4 regions of the Bradyrhizobium sp. CCGUVB1N3 genome follow, and region 1 is predicted to be linked to each of the others. Evidence: riboswitches for the same ligand, from Rfam matches in the RefSeq annotation. Region 1 holds a riboswitch; each other region holds the start of a gene.
What was found. Region 1 has a riboswitch for cobalamin ahead of NLM33_RS11025 (energy-coupling factor ABC transporter permease). Riboswitches for the same ligand answer to the same signal wherever they lie in the genome.
Positions count from the first base shown of each region.

Region 1 (8,479 bases):
GCGGGCATTCCCGGCATGGCCGGCTGCTGGAACGCGGTCGGCCAGCCGATCGCGCTCGGCGACGACGTGACGACGGTCCTGATGGGCACGCTCGCGGAGAGCGAGCTTGAGCAGCGCATGTGCAATTCCGATGCGCTCGTGATCATGAAGACCGGGCGCAATTTGCAGAAGGTACGCCGTGCGCTCGCCTCCGCCGGCAGGCTGGACGATGCCTGGCTGGTCGAGCGTGGCACCATGCCGGGCGAGCGTGTCGCGCGGCTCGCCGAGACGGACGAATCCGACTGCCCTTATTTTGCGATCGTGCTGGTACATGGGCGGGGACGGCGCATGGACGCCGGCGAATGACGGGAACGCTGACCATTGCGGGACTTGGGCCCGGAGACGAGGCGCTGGTGACGCCGGAAGTCTCCGCAGTGCTCGCGGCTGCGACCGACGTGGTGGGCTACGCGCCCTATGTCGCGCGCGTCTCTCCCCGTGATGGGCTCACGCTGCATCCATCCGACAATCGCGTGGAGCTTCAGCGCGCGAGCGAAGCCCTGCGGCTTGCGTCCGAAGGACGGCAGGTCGTCGTGGTGTCCTCGGGAGATCCCGGCGTGTTCGCGATGGCGTCGGCCGTGTTCGAGGCGCTTGAACAAGCCCCGCAATGGCGAGAGCTTCCGATCCGCGTGCTACCCGGTGTGACCGCAATGCTGGCCGCGGCGGCGCGCGCGGGCGCGCCGCTCGGCCATGATTTCTGCGCGATCAATCTCTCCGACAATCTGAAGCCGTGGGCGGCGATCGAAAAGCGCCTGCGGCTCGCTGCCGAGGCCGATTTCGCGATGGCGCTCTACAATCCGCGCTCGGCGAGCCGGCCGGAAGGCTTTCGCCGCGCGCTCGCGGTGTTGAAGGAGGCCGGCTGCGGCGAGCGTCTGGTGATCTTCGCCCGCGCGATCAGTGCGCCGGACGAGCGGATCGAGACGGTCACGCTGAACGAGGCGACGCCTGAGATGGCGGACATGCGCACGCTCGTCATCGTCGGCAATTCGCTGACGCGCCGTGTCGGCCGCTGGGTCTATGCGCCGAGGCAGGCACCATGACCGAGCCACGCCAAGACCTCGGCCACACTCTCCACCTGCAGCCGCTCGGGCAGTTGCGGCCGGGCGATCATGATGACGGGCAAGCCGAGCGCGCGTGCCGCGTCGATCTTGGCGCGAGCGCCATCGCCGCCGGAATTGCGGGCGATGATCCATGCGATACGGCGCGATCGCAGCAGCTCCAGTTCGTCCTCGAAGGTGAACGGGCCGCGCGATACGATGATTTCGGCTTCGAACGGCAGCGCGCCCTCGGGCGGATCCACGAACCTGAGCGTATAGGCATGCTGCGGTTTCTCGCCGAACGGGGCGATATGCTGGCGGCCGATCGCGAGGAAGACGTGCGCCGGCGTCTCGGGCAGGGCCGCGACCGCGGCAGCGAGATCCGCGACCTCGATCCAGTGATCACCAGGGGCTTTAGCCCAGGGCGCACGCTCGAGCGCGATCAGGGGCGTCTCCGTTTCCGTACAGGCCGTGACCGCGTTGCGGCTCATCTCCGCTGCAAAGGGATGGGTGGCGTCGACGACATGCGTGATGCCCTCTTGCCGGATGTAATTCGCAAGTCCGCTCACGCCGCCAAAGCCGCCAGCGCGGATCGGCAGCGGCTGTCCGGCGGGCGCGCGGGTGCGGCCGCCGTAGGAATAGATCGCATCGACGCCGGCGCGCGCGATCTCCGCGGCGAGCGTATTCGCATCACTCGTTCCGCCCAGAATGAGGGCGCGCGTCATGGCTGATCCCTGGCTGACCATCATCGGTATCGGCGAAGATGGCCTCGCTGGCCTCTCCGAGGCAAGCCGAAAGGCGCTTGCCAGGGCCGAGACCGTGTTCGGCGGCGAGCGCCATCTTGCGCTGGCAGGCATAACCGATCGTGGTCGCCCGTGGCCAGTGCCGTTCGATGCAGATGTCGTGCTGGGCTGCCGCGGCCGGCCCACCGCGGTGCTTGCGTCCGGCGATCCATTCTGGCACGGCGCCGGCGCGAGCCTCGCCGAGAGGCTGGAGGCGGGTGAGTGGATCGCGCATTCCGCGCCGTCGACGTTCTCGCTCGCCGCGGCGAGGTTGGGCTGGCGGTTGGAGAATGTTGTCTGTCTCGGATTGCACGCCGCGCCGTTCGAGCGCCTGGTGCCGCATCTCGCAAATAGCACGCGCGTCATTTGCCTCGTGCGCGACGGCAAGGCGGCCGGCGATCTCGCGAGCTGGCTGACGGAACGAGGCTGGGGTGCTTCAAAGCTGTGGGTGCTCACGGCGCTCGGCGGCCCGCGCGAAAACGTCAGAGCGCATCGTGCAAACAGCTTCGCGGCGGAATCCGGCGACGGCCCGGTCACCGTCGCGCTGGAGGCGAGGGGATCGCGGGGCATTGCGCGCAGCTCGGGGCTTGCGGACGATCTCTTCGCGCATGACGGCCAGATCACCAAGCGGCCGATACGTGCGCTGGCCTTGTCCGCGCTGGCGCCGCGGCCGGGCGAACGGCTCTGGGACATCGGCGCGGGCTCCGGCTCGATCTCGGTCGAATGGGCCTTGTGCGGCGGCGCGGCGATTGCGGTCGAGGCGCGCGCGGATCGCGCCGCGAACATCCGCAGCAACGCCGCTTCTTTTGGATTGGCGCACCGGATCGCGGTGGTCGTGGGAGTTGCGCCCGGCGCAACGGCGGGCCTGGAGACGCCTGATGCCGTGTTCATCGGCGGCGGCCTCGACGCCGCGATGTTCGATGCCGTCTGGTCGCGAATTGCCACGGGCACGCGGCTGGTTGCTCATGCCGTGACGCTGGAGACGGAAACGTTGCTGGTGGAGCTGAACCAGCGCCATGGCGGCGAATTGATGCGGGTCGAGATCGCACATGCGGGTCCGTTGGGGCGCTATCGTTCCTGGGAGGCGGCGCGGCCGGTCGTGCAATGGAGCGTGGTGCGATGAAGGTCGCAGGGCTCGGCTTCAAGCACGACGTTAGCCTCGCCGCGCTGCGCGAGGCCCTTCTCGCCGCGGGCGGCGTGGAAGGTCTCACGGCCGTTGCAACGGTCAGCGACAAGGCGGACAGCGCGGCGCTGAAGTTGCTGGCGGGCGAATTCAACGTGCCGATCAAGGCCATTTCCGCCGACATGCTCGCCGGCATCGCGACGCCGACGCAGTCAGAGCTCATCCAGGAAAAATTCGGTACCGGATCGGTGGCGGAAGCCGTCGCGCTCGCAGCAGCGGGCCGCGACGCGCGGCTGATTGCGACGCGCGTGGTCTCGCAGGACCGGACCGCGACGGCGGCGATTGCGGAAGGAGACGGCGAATGACCGTGCATTTCATTGGGGCAGGGCCGGGCGCCGCCGATCTCCTCACCTTGCGCGGGCGCGACCTGATCGCGGCCTCACCAGTGTGCCTCTATGCGGGCTCGCTCGTGCCCGAAGGCGTTCTGGCGCATTGCCCGAAGGGCGCGCGGATCGTCAACACGGCGCCGCTGTCGCTCGACGAGATCATCGCCGAGATCGCCAACGCGCATGCGAAAGGGAAGGATGTAGCGCGGCTGCATTCGGGCGACCTGTCGATCTGGTCGGCGATGGGTGAGCAATTGCGCCGCCTGCGCGCGCTCGGCATTCCCTTCACCGTCACGCCCGGCGTGCCTTCGTTCTCCGCTGCAGCCGCAGCGCTGGAGGCCGAGCTGACGCTGCCGGGGCTTGCGCAATCGGTGGTGCTAACGCGCACACCGGGGCGCGCGAGCGCGATGCCCGAGGGCGAGAAGCTCGCCGCCTTTGCCACGACCGGCGCGGTGCTCGCAATCCATCTCTCGATCCATCTGCTCGACAAGGTCGTCGCCGAGCTGACGCCGCATTATGGCGCGGACTGCCCGGTGGCGATCGTCTGGCGCGCGAGCTGGCCGGACCAGCGCATCGTGCGCGCGACGCTCGCCACGCTCGATGCGGCCGTCGGCGCCGAGCTCGAGCGCACCGCGCTCATCCTGGTCGGCAAAACACTCGGCTCGGAGGAGTTTTCCGAGAGCCGCCTTTATGCGGCCGACTACGACCGCCGCTACCGGCCGGTTGGTCCTGCGCCGCGCTTTCCGGAGGCATCGTGATGGCGGCAGGTCTCGTCATCTCGGCGCCGGCTTCTGGCGTCGGCAAGACGACGCTGACGCTGGCGCTCGCACGCGCCTATCGCGATCGCGGACTCAGTGTGCAGTGCTTCAAGAGCGGCCCCGACTATATCGATCCTGCCTTTCATGCGGCCGCCACGGGACGCCCCTCGGTCAACATCGATAGCTGGGCGATGGATCGCGCGACCATTGAACATTTCGTCAGCCGTGGTGCGAACGCCGATCTCGTACTGGCCGAGGGCTCGATGGGCCTGTTCGACGGCGTCGCTGCGCGCGGTGTCTCGGGGACGGGGGCGACGGCCGACCTCGCGGAGATGATGGGCTGGCCGGTGCTCCTGGTGATCGATCCGTCCGGCCAGGCCCAGACGGCCGCCGCGATTGCCGCGGGACTGCGCGATTTTCGCGCCGGTGTGCGGCTTGCCGGCGTCGTGCTCAATCGCGTCGCGAGCCCGCGACATGAGGATCTGGTGCGACGCGCATTGAATGATGCCGGCATTGCCGTGTTCGGCGCGCTGCCGCGCCATGCCGAGATCAGCCTGCCGAAGCGGCATCTCGGCCTGGTGCAGGCCGAGGAGCAGGCGGAGATCGGCGCCCTGATCGCCGAGGCTGCGCGTTTCGTCAGCTCGCATGTCGATCTCGATGCCGTTCTGGGCGCGGCGTCGGCATGGTCGGCGCGTCCAGCCACGAATAGGCTCAACGTCACGCCGCCAGGCCAGCGCATTGCGCTGGCGCGCGATGCCGCATTCTCCTTCGTCTATCCGCATATGCTGGAGGCCTGGCGCGCCGCCGGTGCGGAGATCCTGCCGTTCTCGCCACTCGCCGACGAAGGACCTGATCCGAGCGCCGATATCTGCTGGCTGCCCGGCGGCTACCCCGAATTGCACGCCGGCCGGCTCGCCGCGAATGCGCGCTTTCGCGAGCACTTGCGCGCATTCGCCGAGACGCGGCCGGTCCATGGCGAATGCGGCGGCTACATGGTGATGGGCGCGGCCTTGACCGACGCCGATGGTGCGCGGCACGAGATGCTTGGCCTGTTGGGTCTGGAGACGAGCTTTGCCAAGCGTCGTATGCATCTCGGCTATCGGCTGGCCGAGCTCGCGGCACCGATGCCGGGCCATCATCCGGGCGTCCGCCTGCGCGGTCATGAATTCCACTATTCGACGATTCTCGCGCAGCCCGATACGCCGCTTGCAATCGTGCGTGACGCGACAGGGGCGACCGTCGCGGAGACCGGATCGCGACGCGGACATGCGACAGGGACTTTCTTTCACCTGATTGCGGAGGACCGGTGAGCGGCTTCGTCTCCTTCATCTCCGCCGGTCCCGGCGATCCCGAGCTCTTGACGCTCAAGGGCGCCGCGCGGCTGCGCGAGGCCGACGTCGTGCTCTATGACGATCTCGCCTCCGGCGCGATCCTCGAGCTTGCCCGGCCCGGCGCCAATCTCGTGGCAGTCGGAAAACGCGCCGGCCGGCCCTCGACCAAGCAGCAGCACGTCAACCGCCTGCTGGTCGATTATGCCGCGACCGGCGCGCGCGTGGTGCGGCTGAAATCCGGCGATGCCGGCATCTTCGGCCGGCTCGAGGAGGAGATCGAGACGCTTCGGGCGGCCGGGATCGGCTACGAGATCGTGCCCGGCGTCACCTCGGCCTGCGTTGCGGCGGCCCAAGCCGGCATTCCCCTGACCCGGCGGAACACCGCGCGCCGGGTGCAGTTCGTGACCGGGGCCGATGTGACCGGGCAGCTTCCGCAAAATCTGAACTGGGCGGCGCTGGCCGATCCGGATGCCACGACGGTGGTCTATATGGGCCGGCGCACGTTTCCGGCCCTGGCCTCGAAGCTGATCGCGCAAGGTCTTTCGCCGGAAACCCCGGCGCTGTTTGCGGAATCCCTGGGCCGCGCCGATGAGCGGCTGGTCCGCACGACCATCGCGAAACTCGCCGAAGAACTCGCGCAGGCCGCGCCCGCGACCACGGCCGCCGTCATCCTGTTTGGCGCGCTGGCGGGAGAATCGTCGTGATGATGTCCGCAGCCGTCGTTCCACCCTTGACGCCCGGCTTGCGAAAGAGGCACACAAGAGGGGCATGGTGCTCGATGCGGCGCAAAGCGCCGGAGCATAATCGGGAATGGGGGTGGGCGGACCCAGTTGCGGCGCCCCAAACCCCAGCCGCCCCCGCGACTGTAAGCGGTGAGGGCCTCCGATCCGCCACTGGGCCGCAAGGCCCGGGAAGGCCGGAGATCCCCTTCGATCCGCGAGCCAGGAGACCGGCCCTGCACGTTTGGACGCCAAGGCCGTCGGGTGTGACGGCAGGAAGGACTTGAACCATGCATATCGAACCGGGAATCGTGACGGGCGCCAAGCTCGTGTTGAGTTACGCAACCGGCATCGCCGCCGGCGGCGTCGCGCTGAAGCTCGCGGCCGAGACCGTGCGCGAGCAGGGCATCAGCTCGTTTGCGGTACGGACGGCTGCCACGACCGCGCTGGTCTTCACTTTCTTCGAAATCCTGCCGCACTTCCCGGTCGGGGTGTCCGAGGTGCACTTCATTCTCGGTTCGACCTTGTTCCTGCTGTTCGGCGCAGCGCCGGCGGCCTTGGGACTGGCGCTCGGCCTGTTGCTGCAAGGCCTGTTCTTCGTGCCGACCGACCTGCCGCAATACGGCATGAACGTCACCACGCTGCTGGTGCCGCTGTTCGCCATCCAGGCGCTCGCGACCCGCATCATTCCCCGCAACACGGCCTATGTCGACCTGCAGTATCGTCAGGCGCTGGCGCTCTCGACGGCGTATCAGTCCGGCATCATCGCCTGGGTTGCGTTCTGGGCCATCTACGGCGCGGGCTTTGGTGCTGCGAACCTCGCCAACATCGCGACCTTTGCCGCATCCTATGCGCTGGTCATCGTGATCGAGCCGCTCGCCGATCTCGCGGTGCTGGCGCTGGCGAAGTCGCTGCGCGGCGTTACCGCGCCCGGCCTCGTCACCCCGCGCCTGCACAACGCGGCGCAGGGATGATTTGAAGGGCGGCCGTCATGGTCGCCCTTCACACTCGTGATGCTCACGCTCTCCCTGATAGGTATCGGTTGCGGCGATCCCGAGCAGCTCACGCTCGCCGCGATCCGTGCCATCAACGCGGCCGACCTTGTCCTGATTCCGCGCAAGGGGACGCAGAAGTCCGATCTCGCCGACCTGCGGCGGATGATTTGCGCCGATGTGCTCACCAGCAAAGAGACGCGTATCGCGGAGTTCGACCTGCCGGTGCGTGACGCCGGCGAGGCCGACTACCGCAAGGGCGTCGATGACTGGCATGATGCGGTCGCGGCGACGTGGTCGGAGGCGATCGCGGCCCATCTCGGACGTGATGGCCGCGTTGCGCTGCTGATCTGGGGCGATCCGTCGCTCTATGACTCCTCTTTGCGGATCGCGCGACGGCTTGATCCTTCGCCCGCGATCGAAGTCGTCCCCGGCATCACCTCGATCCAGGCGCTATGCGCGGCGCATGCGCTGCCGCTGAACGATATCGGCGAGCCTTTCCTGGTGACGACAGGGCGGCGACTGCGCGAAGGCGGCTGGCCGCAAGGCGCCGACACCGTGGTGGTGATGCTCGACGGCGGCACGGCGTTTCAGTCGCTCGATCCGGAAGGCCTGCAGATCTGGTGGGGCGCCTATCTCGGCATGCCCGACCAGGTCGTCATGTCGGGTGCGTTGGCCGAGATCGGCCCGCGCATCGTCGCGCTACGCCAGGAGGCGCGCGAACGGCACGGCTGGATCATGGACAGCTACATTCTCAAACGCAGTGCGTGACGCGACCGCGGTCGTGTGAACGGAGGACGACATGCTCCCCAATTGGGTCTACGAGAAATGCCCGGGTATCTCCACCGCGCACCGCGAGGCCGCGGTGGCGCGGCAGGCGCAATTGACCAAGCCGACTGGCGCGCTCGGCCGGCTCGAGCAGGTCGCGATCGACCTTGCGGGTCTGCAGGAGACGGAGCAGCCGCGCGCCGCGCGCGTGCCGATCATCGTGTTTGCCGGCGATCACGGCATCGTTGCCCAGGGTGTCTCGGCCTATCCGCAGGAAGTCACGATCGCGATGATGTCGAACTTCGCAGCGGGCGGCGCTGCGATCTCGGTGCTGGCGCGTGAACTGGGCTCAAGTCTCGAGGTCGTCGATGCCGGCTCGCTGGCGCAGTCGGAGGTCGCGGGGATCGTCGCGGACAAGCCGCGCTGCGGCACCCGCGATTTCAGCGTGGAAGCTGCGCTGGAGCCGGCGGAGCTGGCATTTGCGTTCGAATGCGGACAGCGCGCGGTGGCGCGCGCGGCGGCGAAGCAGCCTGATCTCCTCATCCTC
Region 1 covers NZ_JANADR010000001.1:2,311,709-2,320,187, reverse strand. Annotated here, with positions in the region: gene NLM33_RS11065 (precorrin-2 C(20)-methyltransferase) at 1-345, shown strand, start outside; gene cobJ (precorrin-3B C(17)-methyltransferase) at 342-1,076, shown strand; gene NLM33_RS11055 (cobalt-precorrin-6A reductase) at 1,052-1,798, opposite strand; gene cbiE (precorrin-6y C5,15-methyltransferase (decarboxylating) subunit CbiE) at 1,797-2,978, shown strand; gene NLM33_RS11045 (cobalamin biosynthesis protein) at 2,975-3,343, shown strand; gene cobM (precorrin-4 C(11)-methyltransferase) at 3,340-4,122, shown strand; gene NLM33_RS11035 (cobyrinate a,c-diamide synthase) at 4,122-5,432, shown strand; gene cobA (uroporphyrinogen-III C-methyltransferase) at 5,429-6,157, shown strand; cobalamin riboswitch at 6,206-6,426, shown strand; gene NLM33_RS11025 (energy-coupling factor ABC transporter permease) at 6,463-7,146, shown strand; gene cobF (precorrin-6A synthase (deacetylating)) at 7,186-7,935, shown strand; gene cobT (nicotinate-nucleotide--dimethylbenzimidazole phosphoribosyltransferase) at 7,967-8,479, shown strand, end outside.

Region 2 (4,392 bases), on a different contig from region 1:
CCGGGACCGCTTGGATGTTGTCGCGTAGATCTTGTGCGATGTTTTCCCGGTTCGGATCGTGCGACAAATGCCGGACGATACCGTTCACGGCCGGATCGAGGTTTGATCGCTCGTCGCGAAACCATGTCAGCGCCTGGACCACGCGCATGGCGGGGCGGCCGGCCCAGAATGCGGTCTTGGCCGAAATGCGCTTGAAGTCGAGCTTGTAGATGACGGGCTTGGTCACCTGCGGATCGCCGGCGCTCGCCTCGATCTCGATCGTCCGCGGATAGGTATCGGCATAGATCGTCGATCGCGCCGGAACGGCCGTGGTCAGGCCGAGGTCGTTCGCGGCCGTCATGCCATCGACCAGGACGCGCAGCTTGTCACGCCGGGCGATGGCATCGATGAACGAGGCGCGCGGCGGAAACACCATCTTGCCGGTCAGCTTGCTGAGGCCCGGCTTGTCGTAGAGGCCGCGGTGAGGCCGGCGGATGTCGCCCCTCAGGGTCAGCCGCTGTAGCGCCTTCTCGATGGCGTTCGGGGTTCCGATGTCGAGAAAATCGGCGCGCGACCACACACCGGCCGGCGCCGCCTGGGCGATCCGATCATGGATGCGATCGAGGGTATCGGACGTGGGGTCGGGCATCAGCCACCATTTTCTGACCGAATATTGTATATAAAAAACGGTCAGTAGCAAGTTGGGAATAACCAACTGACCAGAATTTATATTCAAGATTTGGTCAGTAAAGCGCAAAAAGTCGCTTTCGGGACTCCTCGCCCAACGGTCCCCCAAACATGGAACCTCGATATGCAGGTCGAGCTTTTCGAGCAGGCGCTGGACGAACTGAATGCCGATGCCGATCTGGTGAACCAGGTGCTAGAAATCACCTCGGAGGACGAGGCCCTCCACGTTCGACGTTATCGGCTTCCCGATATCGATTAGGCCCGCGGCGCGCGCGACAGTTATTTTGGATCCGGCGGAAACCGGTCGAGCCAGTCGAGCACACTCCGCACGACTAGCTCGGCCGTCTGCTTGGCGTCGCGTGCTTCTTCCGGTCGAAGACCGGGCACGCCCGCAGGGTGATCGGACAACATCCGCCCGGCGTGTATGCGTTGGCGCGTTTGAATTAGGCCGTCTGACCGGCTTCGCGTGGCCTGATCCCGGATGCTCGATCGCCCTCCGGACGCCGCGCTCGAGACAAGATCGTCGATCCGCCAGGTACGCGGATCACGTTCGAAGTTGTTGGATCCGAATGGGCCTACCTGCTTGGATCGCGCGTGCTTGACCACGAACGTTAGCGCGCCTTCCACGAGAGCCGCCGCCAGCACGCATACGGAGACGGATGCCGACTGGACATCCGAACGTTTCAACTCCGAAACGATCTGCACCCACCACGTATGAAACCCAGCGTAGCCGAGCGAGTTCAGCCTCGCGGCGAATGCATCCAATGGTTCCGCGTGTCGGGGCCTTCCATCGGTTCTTCTCGCGATGACATCCGTCACGATCGGCATCAGTTGGGAACGCGTGTCGCGGGGCATGGTGACGCGTTGCGCTTTCATCTGTTCGCTTGGGAGGGGGCCATTCCCATTGACCGGCATCGCGAAGTGCAGCGCGCCGTCGTTTTCCGCCATGTACTCGGCGAATAACAGGATCGTTATTGCGGCTTCGATGCCGGTCTCGGAACTGAAATACAACCAAACGGCATAGCTAATCACTTCCAGCGATAAAGAGGGGCCCGACCGATTGGCATGCATAGTCATCTACCTCTCGGCCGTTCCAATCGGTAAACTTGACGGTGCCGTTTTCCTTCTGAATCTTGACCTCCCCCCGCGCCAAAAGCTTGACGAATCTCGCCGAGGAGCACTATATGTAGTACGTCACGGTCTTCCAGTCCACATCTCGTCGGATGGAAGCTAAGAGGGAACCCGGTGCGCCGGCAACGGCTACTCCGAGGCTGCCCCCGCAACTGTAAGCGGCGAGCGGTTGTCATCATGGTCACTGGCGCGACAGCGCCGGAAGGCCGACAGCCGCAGCGACCCGCGAGCCAGGAGACCTGCCGCGACAGAACGAACGTCCTCGGGCGGGGTGTCCGGTGAGGCGCTTGCGGCCGGGGACATTTGCCCAGTCTCGCAAGTCGTCCCGCGCCCAGCCCCCAAACATCGCGGGGTTGCCGATGTCGCCGTCTTACGATTTCGATCAGCATGGTCATCTCGTTGAGCTGCCGAGTGTGCGGCCGCCCCCAGCGCAGGCAAAGCCTACCGCGCCTGAGCTGCGTCTTGTGCCGCCGCCATCGCCGGCTCCGCTGCCCTGGCCGCTCGCGCCATCGCCAAAGCCCTCCGACCTCACGCTCGATCGGTCGCGCAACGACCTGCTGACGTCGTTCGGCAAGCTGACGCTGACCGATCGTTATCTGCTCGCCGGCGAGAGCCTCCAGGATATGTTCGCGCGGGTGGCTTGTGCCTTCGCGGACGATGTTGCGCATGCCCAACGTCTCTATGATGCGATGTCTCGGCTGTGGTTCATGCCGGCCACACCAGTGCTCTCCAACGGCGGCACCACGCGCGGCCTACCGATCTCGTGCTTCCTTAACTCGGTGTCGGACTCGCTCGAGGGCATCGTCGGCACCTGGAACGAGAACGTCTGGCTTGCCTCCAACGGCGGCGGCATCGGCACCTACTGGGGCAATGTTCGCTCGATCGGCGAGAAGGTGAAGGGCGGCGTCACCTCGGGCATCATCCCGTTCATCCACGTCATGGATGGTCTGACGCTGGCGATCAGCCAGGGCTCGTTGCGGCGTGGCTCGGCGGCAGTCTATCTCGATATCCACCATCCCGAGATCGAGGAGTTCCTCGAGATCCGCAAGGCGTCCGGCGACTTCAACCGCAAGAGCCTCAACCTGCATCACGGCATCAACGTCACCGACGAGTTCATGCGTGCCGTGGGCGCCGGCACCACGTTCGCTCTGCGCAGCCCGAAGACCAACGAGGTCGTCCGCGAGATCGACGCTCGCCAGCTATGGCAACGCATTCTTGAGAACCGGCTGCAGACCGGCGAACCTTATCTCTTGTTCATCGACACTGTGAACCGCGCGCTCCCCAAGCACCAGCGCGAGCTCGGCCTCAAGGTCTCGTCCTCCAACCTGTGCAGTGAGATTACACTGCCGACCGGCATCGATCATCGCAACGAGGAGCGCACTGCGGTGTGCTGCCTGTCATCGCTCAACCTCGAGACCTGGGACCAGTGGAATGAGGCGCCCGGCTTCATCGAGGACGTCATGCGCTTCCTCGACAACGTGCTCACCCACTTCATCACGGTGGCGCCGGACGGCATGAAGCGTGCCCGCTACGCCGCCCTGCGCGAGCGCTCCGTCGGCCTCGGCGTGATGGGCTTCCACTCGTTTCTCCAGGCCAGGGGCATTCCGATGGAGAGCGTCCTGGCCAAGTCGTTCAATCTCAGCATGTTCCGAAAAATCCGTCGCGATGCCGACGCGGCATCCGTGGCGCTCGCTCGCGAGCGAGGCCCTTGCCCGGATGCGCTGGAATGCGGCGTGATGGCGCGCTTCAGCCACAAGATCGCGATCGCGCCGACCGCCTCGATCAGCATCATCTGCGGCGGCACCAGCGCCTGCACCGAGCCGATCCCGGCCAACATCTACACCCACAAGACGTTGTCCGGTGCCATCTCGGTGCGTAATCCGCATCTCGCCAAGGTGTTGTCCGCCAAAGGCGCCGACACTTTGGCGACCTGGCAGTCGATCATTGCGCACGAGGGGTCGGTCGCCCATCTCGACATCCTGTCGGAGCACGAAAAAGCGATCTTTCGCACCGCCTTCGAGATCGACCAGCGCTGGATCGTCGAGCTTGCCGCCGACCGCGCCGCGTTCATCTGCCAGAGCCAGTCGATCAACCTCTATCTGCCGGCCGACGTGGATAAGTGGGACCTCCACATGTTGCACTGGACGGCATGGAAGCGCGGGGTGAAGAGCCTCTACTACTGCCGATCAAAATCGATCTCGCGCGCGGCGTTCGCCGGCAAGATCGCCGACCGCGATAAGGCCGCGCCGCTGCAGCCGCCGCAGCGCACGGACTATGAGGAGTGCCTCGCATGTCAGTGATCGATCTCTCGTCCGTCGATCCTCGCACACTGATCGGCAAAGGGCGCGTCGGCCTCCTCGACTCGACCGGCAGCTATGACGTCGATCGCTACGCCTGGGCTTACGAGTTCTGGAAGCGCCAGCAGCAGACCCACTGGATGGGCGAGGAAGTGCCGCTCGGGGCCGACCTGAAGGATTGGGCGTCGGACCGCGTCACCGCCAACGAGCGCGCGCTGCTCACCCAGATCTTCCGTTTCTTCACCCAATCGGACATTGAGGTCGGTGACAACTATCTCAAGCGCTACATTCCGATCTT
Region 2 covers NZ_JANADR010000002.1:343,039-347,430, forward strand. Annotated here, with positions in the region: gene NLM33_RS48345 (DUF6088 family protein) at 1-628, opposite strand, end outside; gene NLM33_RS49460 (hypothetical protein) at 791-925, shown strand; gene NLM33_RS48350 (hypothetical protein) at 946-1,743, opposite strand; cobalamin riboswitch at 1,847-2,059, shown strand; gene NLM33_RS48355 (ribonucleoside-diphosphate reductase subunit alpha) at 2,157-4,097, shown strand; partial or broken gene NLM33_RS48360 (ribonucleotide-diphosphate reductase subunit beta) at 4,088-4,392, shown strand, end outside.
Region 2: another riboswitch for cobalamin. It lies ahead of NLM33_RS48355 (ribonucleoside-diphosphate reductase subunit alpha); the one in region 1 lies ahead of NLM33_RS11025 (energy-coupling factor ABC transporter permease).

Region 3 (8,479 bases), 5.7 Mb from region 1:
TGCGAGTTGTCGGAGTTCCTCCATTGAAGCGAATGCATTTGATCCAGAAACGGATCGGCATTCCGCCAAATGAACGCAACTCTAACTACCGAGCTCACGCATCAAGACGCCTTGCGAAGTTCGCGTGCCGCCGCGACCATGTTGACGAGCGCCGGACGGACCTCCTCCCATTTGCGGGTCTTCAGGCCGCAATCAGGATTGATCCAGAGCTGCGAGTCCGACAGACGTTGGCGGGCCAAGGCGATGAGATCTCCGATCTCAGTGGCTTCGGGAACGCGCGGCGAGTGGATGTCATAGACGCCGGGGCCGATGTCGTTGGGGTATTTGAAGGCCGTGAACGCATCGAGCAGCTCCATCTTCGAACGCGACGTCTCGATCGAGATGACATCTGCGTCCATCGCGGCAATTGCATCGATGATGGCGTTGAACTCCGAATAGCACATGTGGGTGTGGATCTGCGTCGCATCTGCGACGCCGCAGGAGCAGATGTGGAAGCTTTCCACTGCCCAGTCGAGATAGGCCTTCCAGTCGGATCGGCGCAGCGGCAAGCCTTCGCGTAGCGCGGCCTCGTCGATCTGGATCATGGTCGCGCCGGCCTTTTCGAGGTCGCCGACCTCGTCGCGGATCGCAAGCGCGATCTGGCGGCAGGTCTCGCTGCGCGGTACGTCATCGCGGACGAATGACCAGTTCAGGATCGTCACCGGCCCGGTGAGCATTGCTTTCATCGGTTTCTTGGTCAGCGATTGCGCGTAGCGCCACCATTCGACAGTCATGGGCTTCGGTCGCGAGACATCGCCGAACAGAACCGGCGGGCGAACGTAACGCGAGCCGTAGGACTGCACCCAGCCGTGTTGGGTGAACACGAAGCCGGAGAGCTGCTCGCCGAAATACTGCACCATGTCGTTGCGCTCGAATTCGCCATGCACGAGCACGTCGAGGCCGATGTCTTCCTGCCACTGCACCGTACGGGCCGTCTCCGCCTTGAGGAATTGCTCGTATTGCGCGTCCGTCAGTTTGCCCTTGGCATGAGCAGCGCGAGCGTTGCGAACGTCGGCGGTCTGCGGGAACGAGCCGATCGTCGTCGTCGGAAAGGCCGGCAGACCAAAGCGCTTGCGCTGGACCTCTGCGCGGTTGGCAAAGGCGCTGGTACGGCGGCGCATCGTGTCGTCGATCGCTGCCATTCTCGGTGCAACGATCGCGTCGTGGATTTTCGGGGAGGTCTCGCGCGCCGTCGCCACCAGATCGGATGCGGCCAGGGCGGCTGCGACACTCGCCTCGCCTGCGAGCGCCTTCGCAAGGACCGTGAGCTCGCCGATCTTCTGCACCGAGAAGGCAAGCCAGCTCTTCACGTCCGGATCGAGATCGGTCTCGAGCTCAAGATCGATTGGGACATGCAGGAGCGAGCAGGAGGGCGCGAGCTGCACGCGATCCCTGCCGAACGTTGCAATGACGGGTTTGAACCGCTCGATCAATGCCGATAGGTCTGAACGCCACACGTTGCGGCCATCGATGACGCCGAGCGAAACCACGAGGTCCGCGCGGGCGCCGCATTCAATCTGGCTCAATTGTTGGGGAGCGCGGATAAGATCGACGTGCAGTCCAGCCACAGGCAGCTCCAGAGCGGTCGCCAGGTTGTCGCCGATCGCCCCGAAATAGGTGGCCAGCATGATCTTGATGTCAGGTACCTCCTTGGCGAGACACCCATAAGCCCGCTGAAGCGCATTCCGCGTGGTCTCGTCGAGATCAAGCACCAGACACGGCTCGTCAAGCTGGACCCACTCGGCTCCGCGTTTCGCCAGCTCCTTGAGAACCTCGACATAGACTGGCAGGAGACTATCGAGCAGCGAGATCGGATCAAACGCCAGATCAGCGCTCTTGCCGAGCTTCAGGAAGGTGACCGGTCCAACCAGAACCGGACGCGTTTGATAGCCAAGGGCTTTCGCCTCCTCATATTCCTCGATCGGCTTTCGGGAGGAGAGCCTGAAGGTCTGACCTTTATAGAATTCGGGCACCATGTAATGGTAGTTGGTATCGAACCACTTGGTCATCTCCTGCGCGGCGGACCCGCCGGCGTCATTGGGGTGACTGCTATTTGCTTCATGCTCCCCGCCTTGAGAGCCGCGCGCCATGGCGAAATAGGTCTTCAGCGGGACCGGACCTGCCTCCCAGCCATACGCCTCGGGAATGGCGCCCACCATGACGCTCGTGTCGAGAACCTGATCATAGAGTGAAAAGTCATTTGAGGGGATGACGGTGACGCCAAGCGAGTGCTGGCGCGCCCAGTTGGCGACACGAAGTCCGGCCGCAGCTTCAAGAAGCTGCCGGCTGCTGATCTTGCCGGCCCAGTAGCCTTCGAGTGCCAATTTGAGTTCGCGGCGTGGCCCGATACGTGGCGTGCCGAGAGTTGCGACAGGAAGTGAGAGAAGAGACATAGCTTTAACCCCATTATGGTGGGGGCAAAGGCCATGGCGGACGCGGGCAGGAGGGGCTGCGAAAGCGCCTGCTGCTTGGCGTACCACCGGACACCCCGCCCGTGGACGTTTATGTTGTCGGGGCAGGTCTCCTGGCTCGCGGGTCATCGTCTGCATCCGGCCTTCCCGAAGCATCTGCTTCAGTGACACGTATGGATGCGGACTCGCCGCTTACAGTTGCGGGGGCAGCGCCGGCATTACTTCAATCCTGAACGGATCGTGAGTGCACCGGCTTCCCTCTTAGCTCCAGATCGAGCGAGACCTGGAGAACCTCGACGCCTTCGATTTATCTGCAACCGGGGCGGTACGTCAACCTCTGAGGAGGACCACCTTTTCTGCGGCATGCTGCCGCGAATACGGCCTCAACAATGGAGGTCACTCCAAACGAACAGCTTGACGACGGGGTGCAAAACCAAATTTTGACCAGCGCCCCTGACGGCCATTGTTGTCGATAGGCTTGGCAGCCCTGTCCTTCCGATCTCAAGCGTTCTCATGTCCTTATCCAACGCCATGAGTTTCTTGTTCGTTCGGCACAGGGCGGCAATTTCTGCATCGATCGTCCAGCGAAGTCTAAACCTTTGCGCTCCGGTCAACTACCAATGTTAGCAATTGATCGAACCGGCAGATCGGTCAATCATGGAATGAAAGACCGTCACATAGGCCACACCTCACCTGTCGCAGACCCCGTTAAGAGCGCACGAGGGTGGCTTGTCGCCGTCACCGTGGAGTTTGACGGACCCGCTATGCGGTCCAGCAATTTGGCGTTCGACAGCCCCTATCGCAACCGAGCAGCTGGTCTGGCGAACAAGCCGCGAATTTGGAGAGTGCCGCTATGATTGCAACGGGCCTGTCGGATAATGTCATTCCTCGCGCCGACATCGTCAAACGCGCAGCGCGCATCGGAGCGGAAATCCGAAACATCAAGCTGTCGGGCGATCTACCGGACCAGACGATCGCCGCAATCAACGAGCTGCTGCTCGAGAACAAGGTGATCTTTTTTCGCGACCAGGGTCATCTCGACGACGCCGAAGCAGGAGCGCTTTGCTCTTCGTTTCGGAAGTCCGGCATGTCATCCGACGCTCGGTGCCATTAAGGGGACGGCGTCGATTATCGAGCTTGATTCGGTCCGCGCCGGCAGCCGGGCCGACCTGTGGCACACCGATGGGACCTTCGTCGATGGCTACCCTAAGATTGCGGTGCTGCGAGGCGTTGTGATGCCACCGTTCGGTGGCGATACGGTCTGGTCAAACACCGTCACAGCCTACCTCGACTTGGCACCGCCGCTGCAACGGCTTGCGGACAAGCTCTGGGCCGTTCACAGCAACGCCTTCGACTACGCAATAATGCCCCGCGCCAGCGAGCTCGACAAGAAGCACTTGGACGAAGTCTTCACCAAAACGATCTATCAGACTGAGCATCCAGTCGTGCGCGTCCACCCCGAGACTGGCGAACGCACGCTGCTCCTCGGCGCCCTGGTGCAACGTTTTGTTGGCATCCCGAAATACGACGGCCAGAAGCTGTTTGATCTGTTTCAGTCTCATATCACGGCGCTCGAAAACACCGTGCGCTGGAGTTGGAAGGAAGGTGATGTGGCGATGTGGGACAATCGCGCCACACAACACTACGCGGTGAACGATTACGGCGATCAGCATCGGGTCGTTCGTCGCGCCACCGTCGCTGGCGAGGTACCCGTCAGCATCGATGGTCAGAACAGCGTAACGCGCATCAAGAGAGCAAAAGAGCCGGCCGCGAAGGTCGCCTAGCCGGCCCACAGGATTGACCGCGGTCCGGCCGATGCAAACTCTGCCTTTGTCACCCATCCCTGTATGCAGCATCGGCAGCTCGACGATGTCATTGAAAGCCATCGTGCCAGCTCTTAACCCAAGAGCGGCATGGATTCCCGGAGAGGTCGCATCGGGTTGATGGAGCTGCGTAGACCTGCAATGGACGAACCGCAAGAACGCGGGTTTTGTCGCGTCAGCACAGGCGCTCTTCATTCGAAAGAATGTCCTCCTTTAGGTTCCTGCGCGTCTCTCGATCGGTTTTCTCCCGCGTATTGGCCTCGACACTTGCCGAGCCGCCGCGCCTTCTGAACCAGAGTCAGCACGTTTCGTTGGTCTTGGGCGAGCTCGAATGCCGTCCAATCCCATAGCTATGGCTATTCAGTAGATTGAAGATGGGTCGTCTATCCGCGCAAATCTATCGCGCATCAGCAAAACCGGCTTGCCGCTCTGCAAGCGCTTCCGCGGTGGTCGATCCCATGTCTTTGCGAAGCACGCTATGAGCGGGAAAGCCAACCTCTTCCAGCAGACGATCCGACGACTTCGTGGCGACCACGCCAAGAGCGTGCTTTGCGCGTCTCAGTGTCTGTAACGAGCCGACGTCCTGAAATGGTTTTTGCATCCACCTCTCGGAGCGGAATGCCTGGAGAAGCGAATATTCAATCGAACGCGCTGTCCGTTGGAAATTGAGCACGCGAATCGATAAGCAGCGCCTTACCCCCGGTCACCTGCCAACCTTGGCAATTGATGCAGCCGGCGGGCACATGGCAATCGTGCGTCAACGAGAGTGGTGCCCCTCACGTCAAGGAAGTCGGGATGCGATATGGATCTGGCCGCAGCAACGACGGGCCTGATGAATCTGCTGTCTCGTCATCTGCAGCTATGGGGTCTACTTCTACTGCAATCTCTCTCGTTTCATGGAAGGCGAGAGCAAACTGTCTTGCGCGGTCGTCAAGCACTCAGGCGTCAAAGGTCTCGTGGCTTCGCTCTCGTCAGTTGCTTTGTCTCGCGGCTCGCGCGCTGAAGACGAAAGTTCCTGAAGCGAGCGCGCAGAGATGGTTTGCTGTTGCACTGTCTCTCGCCGCGAGTACCGTCGGGGGAGCGGCGGGAGCACAAGCTGCCAACGAGCCTAGCCCCAAAAAAGACACTTCAAGTGAGATTGGGTCGGAAAGAATTCAAAAGAAAAACCTTACGGCTCTCAAATCCCGAAGCGGTCGGTCCCAACGAGCCGGGCGTCTCGTCACTAGCGTGGCACAAAATACGAATTTACTTGCGCCAAAATCCGACGGTGCGGCTCTTCTTGCGAAGAATGGAACTCAAACGAAGGCGGCCCCTTTTGCAAAGTTCGCGCACCTCCAGGAAAAAGGTATGTGGCTCAATATTCCCGGGCCGGCCGATACGATAGATCAGGATCACGGCGGCGTTAGATCTGCGCTGGAAGAGGTCGGGATCGGCTATGTCGGCGGGACAGTAAATACCTTCGTCGTCAATCAACTGCCGAATGCAGCGAGAAGCACCATCCGCGATCAGCTATATGTCGGCCAGAACCCGACGTTTAATACGCTAAACTTCATGATCGCGACGTACGATCTCAGCCGGTTTGGGATTCCCGATGGTCAGATCATCGTGGGAGCCGAGCAGCAATATTGGACATGGAAGCCTGGCGGGCCAGATAGAGTCGGGATCAATACGATTGCTTACTATCAGACCGCTTTCGACGGGAAGCTCGAACTCAAATTTGGTTACCTCAGAAACATAAATGAGTTCGTAGGCACGGTGGTCGGAGGGAACGCAGCAGTCAACGTGTTTGGAGCATCATCGAATATCTTGTACCAAGCAGGCATAAGCAACAATGCGGCGCCGACGCCAGCTCTCAATCTGAAGTACAATTTTGATGACCGCTTCTACAATAAAGCCTCAATACAGCGTTCGCTCAGTCCAGACGGTCAATCTGCGCAGATCGCTGAAAATCCGACGGGCTTGAACTGGAGTACGACCAACGCTGGCGTTCTTTTTCTCGACGAAACCGGCTACAAGAACAAGGCTGCTCCAGGCTTGCCGGAGACTTGGTTGCGGGCTGGTGCCGGATTCAACAACAGCAGCTTCACGGACTTGCAGCATCCGGCTCAACCGAGAGCCAGCGGCAATAGCATCTATTACTTCGCCGCGGACAGGCAGTTCTGGCAGTCTGATGCCCAAGGCTCGGCAGCTCGTGGCATCTATGCGGGATTTTCCGTCATGTACGCGCCGCCTGACTTAAATCGAGTCAGTCAGTACTATGAGCTTCGTCTTTATGCGAAGGGGCTGTTTGACAGCCGGCCGCACGATCAGATTGCTATTGTTGCCACCAACACTGCGTGGAGCAACTTCGCAGTGGATGCTGCCTTGGCCAAGGGCCATTTTGTGCATCGCGACAGTACAGCGATTTCTGGAACATACACGGCGCATCTGGCGCCGGGGATATATTCAAGCTTGGGACTGACATACATCAATAATCCGACAAGCATCACATTCACACCCCGTACGGGACATGCGTTGAACTTGTTGGTGTCCACGTCGATATTCTTCTAAGATTCGAGAACTCTGTGCGTCCGCTATGCTCGCTAGGTGAAGGCGGACATCGCCGCTAGTGCGCCACTGCATAGAAAGAGATGTGAGCCATGTCGCGACTCTCGTCTTGGCAGTTGGTCGCCTAACGTGGCTTCTTAGGCCTGATCCAGTCCCACATCAGGCGAATCAGGGCAGACGGCACGCGCCATTGCCCAGAAGCGTTGTATGTCGGCTGCTTAGTTCCCGTGTTCAGGGAAGCGAAAAATGCAGTGTTTCGGCAAGGCTCGCGCTATTGGACGAGGACAGCTGCAGATGTCAAAGCGGCGCTCGAGCGAGTCTTATCGGAGCAACTCTAAGGTGTGAAACGCGCTTGCAACCGCGCTGGTGCCCGAGTTCGGGTATGCAAGTGTCGCCGGGATGGTGCGGACCGCGCTCAACGAACATCGATCGTTTCTCGATATCGCCATCGAACGTGGCTTGCTGGGGCAGAAAGACGTCCACTCGCTCATGCGCCGCGCTGCGGTTGAATCGACAAGCACGGAGTCTACGAGGGAGACGAAGCGCAATTCAGGGCGGAGGATTCGGATTGCGCACGTTCTGCTGGGACGCTTCCGCCTTCGCCGTCGGATTGTGTTTCTGTGGTGGAGAGAGCGACCAACGGCTTGAACGATCCGCTGTCGGGGTCGTGATAGCGAGATGCCAACGCGCGACCTCTCATTTCCAAATTACCCAATTTTACCCAACCTTTGTCTTGAAAGGCCGCTAGCGGCGAAAGAATGGCGGCTAGCCTTCGCGCTGCTGCGGCCTTTCGGGAAGAGGAAGGCGAGTGGTTTTGCGGGCCAAAGAGCCCATCGGAGGGAAAAATGCCAAGAAAGCTCGCCGCTTTTCGCGGCCATTCGGCCAATTTTGCCAGAAGAGCTCTGATCTGCTCCACGCTTTGGGCCGGAACAGCCGTAGCGGTTACTCAAGCCAATGCGGACGACATCAATTGGCGGCAGTTCGAGGGTGCGTCGATCGTCTGGGCATACGACATTCATCCGTATGCCGACGCGGTCGCAGCCCAGTTGCCGGAGTTCGAGAAGCTCACGGGCATCAAGGTGACGCCGGAGCTTTATCCGGACGATGCCTATTGGAATAAGCTGACGATCCAGCTCAGCACAAAGTCACCAAGCTGGGACGTCGTGGGTACCGGGATTCAGCCCGCCTGGGATCTCGCACCAGGCCAGTTGCTTGAACCGCTCGATCCTTATCTGAACGACCCAAAACTCACCGCGGCGACCTATGACTACAAGGATTTCTTCCCTGCACTGCGGGATTCGCTGACCTGGAAAGTGAAGGAAGGGCAGATCGAGGCCGGAAGCGGGCAGGTGTGGGCCATCCCGCATGGCTTTGAAAACATCCAGCTGTTCTACCGTAAGGACATTCTCGACAAATACGGCATCGACGTTCCGACGACTCCGCCGCAGATGTCCGCGGCCTGCGAGAAGCTGAAGTCTGCGGACCCCGCGATTACGCCATTAGGCGTCCGCGGCGTGCGGTTTTGGAGCAGCATCCACACCGCTGCAATCTCGATTGCCAAATCGTATGGCGTGCGCGATTTCGTCATCAAGGATGGCAAGCTGGAGACAGGGCTGGACTCGCCCGAGTCGATCGCGTTCCACAAGGACTACGTGGATA
Region 3 covers NZ_JANADR010000001.1:8,052,192-8,060,670, forward strand. Annotated here, with positions in the region: gene metE (5-methyltetrahydropteroyltriglutamate--homocysteine S-methyltransferase) at 102-2,432, opposite strand; cobalamin riboswitch at 2,536-2,761, opposite strand; partial or broken gene NLM33_RS38170 (TauD/TfdA dioxygenase family protein) at 3,304-4,234, shown strand; gene NLM33_RS38175 (carbohydrate porin) at 5,501-6,823, shown strand; gene NLM33_RS49900 (hypothetical protein) at 7,184-7,468, shown strand; gene NLM33_RS38180 (sugar ABC transporter substrate-binding protein) at 7,666-8,479, shown strand, end outside.
Region 3: another riboswitch for cobalamin. It lies ahead of metE (5-methyltetrahydropteroyltriglutamate--homocysteine S-methyltransferase); the one in region 1 lies ahead of NLM33_RS11025 (energy-coupling factor ABC transporter permease).

Region 4 (8,479 bases), 6.4 Mb from region 1:
ACAACCTGTGTAGTGCCGACGCCATCGGTGGACAGGTCCCTGGTGGTCGATGTTTGCAATGCCAGCCGCTAGCCGCGCGGCGCGTACCCGCGGCGACGGTCACCGTTGTCTCAGTGCAGACAATCGCTATCATTTCTGGGATCCCGAATTTGTAGACCAGCTGGGGCCCGATTTCACAGACGATTGCCTCCGATCTCATCGGGCATATCACGAAGGATCAGCAGACGCAGTGGCAGTCAGGAAGCCCTGCCGACTGGGCCAAGAAGACGTTAGAGCTGGCTCCGCAAATTCGGACAGTAGCTTGAGTGGATTTTCTGCCTGAGAGCGGCGAGGCTTCTTGCCGCGAATCAGGAGCGAAGATGACGAAGAGGAGTCGCCGGACGCATTCTCCGGCATTCAAGGCAAAGGTGGCTTTGGCGGCCGTGAAGGGGGAGAAGACGTTGGCCGAGCTGGCGCAATTGTTTGATGTCCATCCGAACCAGATCACGACCTGGAAGACCCAACTCCTGGAAGGCGCCGCCGGAGTGTTTGGGCAGGACAACGGACCGGCCGAGGCGCCGGTCGATTTGAAGGCGTTACATGCCAAGATCGGCGAGCTTGCGTTGGAGAACGATTTTTTGTCCGGCGCGCTCACCAAGGCGGGCCTGCTGAGCGCAAAGCGATGATCGACCGCGACCATGATCTGTCTGTCGTGCGCCAGGCGAAGGTCCTGAACCTTGCCCGCAGTACGGTTTACTATGAACCTCGGCCGGTTTCGGCCGAGGACCTTGTCTTGATGCGCCGGCTCGATGAGCTGCACCTCGATTATCCCTTCGCAGGGGCGCGCATGCTGCGATCGCTGTTGCAGCGTGAGGGCATGCAGATTGGCCGCCGCCACGTCGCGACGCTGATGAAGCGCATGGGGATCGAGGCGATCTATCGCCGTCCGAACACGAGCAAGCCCGCACCGGGCCACAAGATCTACCCGTACCTATTGCGCGGATTGAAGATCGAGCGGCCGAACCAGGTCTGGGCAATGGACATCAGCTACATTCCGATGCGACGTGGATTCGTCTACCTCGCGGCGGTCGTCGATGTGTTCAGCCGACGGGTGTTGGTCCATCGCGTATCGATCACGATGGAGACGATATTCTGCGTCGAAGCGCTCCAGGAGGCGTTGGCGAAGCACGGCAGGCCCGAGATCTTCAACACGGATCAGGGTAGCCAGTTCACCAGCCTCGACTTCACCGGCGTGCTGCTGGACGCGAACATCGCCATCAGCATGGACGGCAAGGGTGCCTGGCGCGACAACGTGTTCGTCGAGCGGCTGTGGCGCACTGTCAAATACGAGGAAGTCTATCTGCGTGCTTACGACAGCGTGCTCGAGGCGCGAGCATCGATTTCCAAATATCTGGCGTTCTACAACCGAGGACGTCCTCACTCGAGCCTTGACGAACGCACGCCCGACGAGGCTTACTTCGGCGCGCAAACGATGGTGACGGCCGCATGATCGTCGCCAACGATTTTGCTGCGGCTCTGGTCGGGCTTACGCCCTCCCGACGCCACAGCAAAATCGTAAAGCCCCGCCTTCAGCATAACCCGGCAGGAATCCACTTAATTTTCGCGGGGCGCTGTCCAAACAACCGGGGCCAGCTCTGTTCGCGCTGTCGAAGGATGATGCGTATGGACAGCTTCCAGCGACCAACGCGCGTGGAAGCTTTCGGTTGACGGACGACTATGTCACGACCGCAACAAATGACGTCGGAATTCAGCTGAGCAAGGCGGGCGTGCGGCTGGCTACGATCCTGAACCAAGCACTGCACAAACCATAAAATGCCACGGCGAGCAGGCGGCGACGTCTGCGGAACTCGCCGTCCGTCAGAAACGCGACGCCCGCCACAGGATGGAGTAATTTCGTCGGAACCCACCATCGAGCATTCGGTGGCGTTCGTTCATATCATCGCCCACCAAATTCCGACGACCTTACCCCCGGTTCAGAGGACAAACTCAGAGCTCGAGCTAGGAAGAGGATCTGGTATCCCAAAATTAGGATCGGCGAGAGTTCATCACGTCGACTGACAACTGATTGTGTGCTGGGAGGACCGTGCGCTGCTCAGATGAGATCTTGACCTAGCGCCTGCGCTCCCCCACCCTGAAATTAGCCAAGCACCGTCATTGACCCGATCTCGTCTTGGGAAAATTGCCATGCAAAATCCGCCGCTCGATCCGGATGTCAATGATGCAGCGCCAACGGATTCGATCCTGACGCCCTACGACCAAGAACACGCTGTCACCTATATGCGCCTTCTGGACGCAGATGCAGAGGACGCCGACTGGCGAGAAGTTGCAAAGGTCGTGTTGCACATTGATTCCGAACATGAACCGGAGCGTGCCCGCCGCGCGTATGAAACCCATCTCGCTCGTGCCAAGTGGGCGGCCAGACATGGTTATCGGCAGCTGTTGCGGAGCGGTCGGCCAAGCTAGACTTAGACTAAGCGCTGATCAACAGGTGCTAGAGATCGTTACATTCCTTGGAGAACGTCGCGCCGACAGATTGTTCTCGATCGCCGCGCAAACTTTGTACGGCGCGGACGAACGAGTGTGGCCCCGCGGCAAGCGTGTTCGAATGGAGTTGTAACGGTACGTTTCGCACCGAGACGCCAGCAACGTCACTACCAATTTCGAAGTCTTAAGCCACCAACCGTCTTGCCGCGTGTCACCGCGGGCTGCATAGACTTGCCAGTGCTGCTCGCGCTGTTCCACCCGCTTCTGCTCGCCATTGCATCGTTGACGTTTCGCTGGTTCGGCTTCGACTTTTCCGCGTTCGGATTCTTGCCGCCATGCCGACGCTGGCGCTCTTACTCCATGCTGCCGGTCCTGCGCAACACCATCACCGGGCTGAACGGCGTCGATCTTGCGTTGCTTGATATGCCCCAAAGGCAAAGACGAGTCGGTTTAAGCCAACAACGAGTCCGCCCACTCCGGCTTGCCGAACTTGAACGTCTGGTTTGGCCTGGGAGCGGACGTTGGGCGCAGGTCGCATTTTGACCCATAGGAGAAGTCGACGAGCTTGGCAAAAGCTCACAAGACAACGCTTCGGAAATGTAACCGGCCGGCTGTGGACCTGCGCGCGACGATCGCCCGTTCGGCAGCCGCGATCCGTCCTTCCAGGGACATCTCGACTTCATGGCCTTACGGCGTCCAACCTTGCAGGCCGAATGACACTTTTAAGCCGTCCGTGCGTCCCCCGCAGGACTACTCGGCCGCGCGGCTCAAAGCGCAGCTTCATGGAGATTATGACCAGTGAACAGGCTTTCGAGAACGCTGTTGCGGTGCTCCGAGAATGGTCTGAGGTTCAGACTGAAATGAGCGTCGCACTTGCCACCATCGCGGAGATTGAAGCGAGAAGGACGCGTTCAGAACAGACGATCTCTTCATCGGTTGGCTCCGACGATCACTCAAAGAGGCCTGCAGCTAATACCGGAAATGAATCGGCAGGGATTCCCAAAGCGGCACGATCCGGATTCAGGGGACAAGGATCGGATTATCTATCTATATACGGCCGAAGGCCTCCCACACCCCGTCTTCGCCGTCCCAGCTGCCGCGGCTCGCTGCCTTGGAGTACTCCGTGGCGCGCTGCTCGAAAAAATTTGCGTGCTCGATGCCATTGAGACTCTCGACAAGCCACGGCAGCGGATGCGCCTTGACTTGGATGAAGCTGCTCTCCTTAGCCTCGAAGAATCCGAAGACCGGAGCAATCCGGAGCTGGGTCAGTCGCCAGTCGGCGACATAGCGGACGTAGGCGTGGATCTGCTCAGGGCACATGCCCTCGATCTTGCCTAGACCAAAGGCGAGATCGACGAAGCTCTCCTCCAGCTTCACCATGGTCTTGGCGACGTCGACAACGTCGTCGCGGACGGTGCGCGTCACCGCCCCGGTTTCGCAGTGCCATTCGTGAAATAGCTTAATGATCCCCTCGCAGTGGAGACTCTCGTCGCGCACTGACCAGCTTATTATTTGTCCCATGCCGTTCATCTTATTATGGCGCGGGAAGTTGAGCAGCATGGCGAAGCTCGCGAACAACGCCATGCCTTCGGTGAAGGCTCCGAACATCGCCAGGGTGCGAGCAACATCGGCCACGGTGTCAACGCCGAACTCGTGCATGTAGTCCGCCTTGGCGCGCATCTCCGCATAGCCGCGGAACGCCTCGAACTCGGTATTGGGCATGCCGAGTGTCTTGAGCAGTAGAGCATATGCGTCGATGTGGACCGTCTCCATGTTGGTAAAGGCCGCCATCATCATCTGAACGGTGAGCGGCTGAAAGATCGGAATGTAGCGCTTGAGATAGTTGTCACCGACCTCAATGTCCGATTGGGTGAAGAAACGGAAGATCTGGGTGAGCAGCGCGCGCTCGTTGGCGGTGACGCGGTCCGACGCCCAATCCTTCAGGTCGGCCCCGAGCGGCACTTCCTCGCCCATCCAGTGGGTCTGCTGCTGGCGCTTCCAGAACTCGTAAGCCCAGGCGTAGCGATCGACGTCATAGCTGCCGGTCGAGTCGAGGAGGCCGACGCGCCCTTTGCCGATCAGTGTGCGAGGATCGACGGACGAGAGATCGATCACTGACATGCGAGGCACTCCTCATAGTCCGTGCGCTGCGGCGGCTGCAGCGGCGCGGCCTTATCGCGGTCGGCGATCTTGCCGGCGAACGCCGCGCGCGAGATCGATTTTGATCGGCAGTAGTAGAGGCTCTTCACCCCGCGCTTCCATGCCGTCCAGTGCAACATGTGGAGGTCCCACTTATCCACGTCGGCCGGCAGATAGAGGTTGATCGACTGGCTCTGGCAGATGAACGCGGCGCGGTCGGCGGCAAGCTCGACGATCCAGCGCTGGTCGATCTCGAAGGCGGTGCGAAAGATCGCTTTTTCGTGCTCCGACAGGATGTCGAGATGGGCGACCGACCCCTCGTGCGCAATGATCGACTGCCAGGTCGCCAAAGTGTCGGCGCCTTTGGCGGACAACACCTTGGCGAGATGCGGATTACGCACCGAGATGGCACCGGACAACGTCTTGTGGGTGTAGATGTTGGCCGGGATCGGCTCGGTGCAGGCGCTGGTGCCGCCGCAGATGATGCTGATCGAGGCGGTCGGCGCGATCGCGATCTTGTGGCTGAAGCGCGCCATCACGCCGCATTCCAGCGCATCCGGGCAAGGGCCTCGCTCGCGAGCGAGCGCCACGGATGCCGCGTCGGCATCGCGACGGATTTTTCGGAACATGCTGAGATTGAACGACTTGGCCAGGACGCTCTCCATCGGAATGCCCCTGGCCTGGAGAAACGAGTGGAAGCCCATCACGCCGAGGCCGACGGAGCGCTCGCGCAGGGCGGCGTAGCGGGCACGCTCCATGCGGTCCGGCGCCACCGTGATGAAGTGGGTGAGCACGTTGTCGAGGAAACGCAAGACGTCCTCGACAAAGCCCGGCTTTTCCTTCCACTGGTCCCAGGTCTCGAGGTTGAGCGACGACAGACAGCACACCGCGGTGCGCTCCTCATCGCGATGATCGATGCCGGTCGGCAACGTAATCTCGCTGCAAAGGTTGGAGGTCGAGACCTTGAGGCCGAGCTCGCGCTGGTGCTTGGGGAGCGCGCGGTTCACGGTGTCGATGAACAAGAGATAGGGCTCGCCGGTCTGCAGCCGGTTCTCAAGGATGCGTTGCCACAGCTGCCGGGCGTCGATCTCGCGGACGACCTCGTTGGTCTTCGGGCTGCGCAGAGCGAACGCGGTGCCGGCGCCCACGGCACGCATGAACTCGTCGGTGACGTTGATGCCGTGATGCAGGTTGAGGCTCTTGCGGTTGAAGTCGCCGGATGCCTTGCGGATCTCGAGGAACTCCTCGATCTCGGGATGGTGTATATCGAGATAGACCGCCGCCGAGCCGCGCCGCAACGAGCCCTGGCTGATCGCCAGCGTCAGGCCATCCATAACATGGATGAACGGAATGATGCCTGAAGTGACGCCGCCCTTCACCTTTTCGCCGATCGAGCGAACATTGCCCCAGTAGGTGCCGATGCCGCCGCCGTTCGAGGCAAGCCAGACGTTCTCGTTCCAGGTGCCGACGATGCCTTCGAGCGAATCCGACACCGAGTTAAGGAAGCACGAGATCGGTAGGCCGCGCGTGGTGCCTCCGTTGGAGAGCACTGGTGTGGCCGGCATGAACCACAGCCGAGACATCGCATCATAGAGACGTTGGGCATGCGCAACATCGTCCGCGAAGGCGCAAGCCACCCGCGCGAACATATCCTGGAGGCCCTCGCCGGCGAGCAGATAACGGTCGGTCAGCGTCAGCTTGCCGAACGACGTCAGCAGGTCGTTGCGCGACCGATCGAGCGTGAGGTCGGACGGCTTTGGCGATGGCGCGAGCGGCCAAGGCAGCGGAGCCGGCGATGGCGTCGGCACAAGACACAGCTCAGGCGCGATAGGCTTTGCCTGGGCTGGGGGCCGCACACTCGGCAGCTCAACGAGATGACCATGCTGATCGAAATCGTAAGACGGCGACATCGGCAACCCCACGATGTTTGGGGGCTGGGGCCGCGCGGACGACTTGCGGGACCGGGCAAATGTCCCCGGTTGCAAGCGCCTCATCGGACACCCCGCCCGAGGACGTTCGTTCTGTCGCGGCAGGTCTCCTGGCTCGCGGGTCGCTGCGGGCTGTCGGCCTTCCCAGCGCTGTCGCGCCAGTGACCATGATGACAACCGCTCGCCGCCTACAGTTGCGGGGGCAGCCTCGGAGTAGCCGTTGCAGGCGCACCGGGTTCCCTCTTAGCTTCCATCCAACGAAATCTGGACTGGAAGACCGTGACATACTACATATAGCGGAACTCGCCGAGATTCGTCAAGCCTTATGGGATGAGGCACTTCAGGGTTTTAAGACGCCGAGCGTAGTTGTAGCGACCAAGAAGGAATAGCGATCGTTCTTCTGTCTCGAGTACTTGCAAACGTTCTTTTGAAGCCTGATCCAGTAAACATCCCCCGGCCATTGTCGTCAAACTGAGAGGCGAGCGCTGTCAAGGTTTAACTGCTGGTCGCTCCGCTTGAGCGAGACGCGATCCATATGCATGTGGCGACTAGCTCAGGCGGCGAGCAGCACAATCTGCGCTCCCTTGACCAGAACTGCATCATGTCGACGCGCTCTCTTCTCGACCTCCAGTTCGTGGGCCGCCTCGCCATCCCGACCAGCGCCCGCGTCGAACGTCCGAACCGCTTGATCCTGAAGCTGTTTCTTCCAGGCATAAATCTGATTCACATGCACCTGGTAGCGCTGCGCCAGATCCGTCACCGTTGATTGTTCTCGCAGCGCCTCCAAGGCGATCTTTACCTTCAGCGCCGCATCGATTGTCCGTCTCGTCTTCTTCATGGTCCGCTCCGTTTATCAAAACGGAACGGCATCCGCACCACCTGAGCCGCCGGTCCAAAATCCGGAGTCCACTTCAGGAAATCAGGGGGCTGCCACTATACGCCACGAGAGATATCATCTCAGTGACCTGCGGCTCATTCCGCGGGCTTAAGTCACTCCCTTGTTGCCACTCCGCGCAGGCATTGGTGCGTAATGGCGCTGGGATGACGCGAACTCTCGTCCTGAGTCCAGAAGGCGGCGCATTCGCGGGACGCACACTTGCGCCGCGTCATAGTGCTCGACGACGTGGTGGCGGGCGCTCTGGCGCAGCCCGGCGAAGTTGGTCGGCTGCTCCAGGGCTTCAATAACCCGTCCGGCAAGCTCGTCCACTGCGAAAAATGGGACAAGCAAACCGTTCTTGCCGGAGCTGATGATTTCCCGCACGGGTGCCGTGTCAGAGCCGATCACTAGACACCCCGTACTCATCGCTTCCAACATCGACCAGGACAGCACGAAGGGATAGGTAAAATAGACGTGGGCAGATGACACCTGAAGGGCTGCAATAAAGGTTTCATACGAGACGCCGCCCATGAAATGCACACGGGACAAGTCGAGGCGATCACGCACCTCATCAAGGAACGTTGATTTCCAGGTTGTACCCGTCGGGGGGGGTAGCCCGTAGGACACGCCATTCCTGCCGATGATGATGACTTGCGCGTTCGGCCGGCGCCTCAGGATCTCCGGCAGCGCCCGCATAAAGATATGGTAGCCCCTCAGCGGCTCTAGATTGCGCGCGACAAACGTCACGACCTCGTCTGAAGGGCAAAGGTGCTGACCATTCGGTAGTATTAGGCACGCTTGGGGGTTCGGCCGCATGCGCGCCGTATCGACGCCCTCGTGGATCACGTCGATCTTGCCTTGATAATGTGGGGGAAAGGTCGATTGCTGCCATCTCGTTGGCGAGATGCCCATTTCGCAATCCTCGAGCGCGAGCAGGGTCGTCGCATTCTTCAACTGGAGCCCGACGTGGCCATCAAGTCCGGGCATCGGAAACTCCGGGTCAAACCCCATGTCGCGCCCCTCCGGCCCGTAAAAGAATTCGCAATAGAGG
Region 4 covers NZ_JANADR010000001.1:8,746,731-8,755,209, reverse strand. Annotated here, with positions in the region: one part of gene NLM33_RS41360 (IS3 family transposase) at 360-612, shown strand; one part of gene NLM33_RS41360 (IS3 family transposase) at 612-1,489, shown strand; gene NLM33_RS41355 (DNA -binding domain-containing protein) at 2,185-2,463, shown strand; gene NLM33_RS50025 (hypothetical protein) at 2,722-3,027, shown strand; gene NLM33_RS41345 (ribonucleotide-diphosphate reductase subunit beta) at 3,532-4,605, opposite strand; gene NLM33_RS41340 (ribonucleoside-diphosphate reductase subunit alpha) at 4,596-6,533, opposite strand; cobalamin riboswitch at 6,634-6,848, opposite strand; gene NLM33_RS41335 (transposase) at 7,105-7,389, opposite strand; gene NLM33_RS41330 (glycosyltransferase family 4 protein) at 7,537-8,479, opposite strand, start outside.
Region 4: another riboswitch for cobalamin. It lies ahead of NLM33_RS41340 (ribonucleoside-diphosphate reductase subunit alpha); the one in region 1 lies ahead of NLM33_RS11025 (energy-coupling factor ABC transporter permease).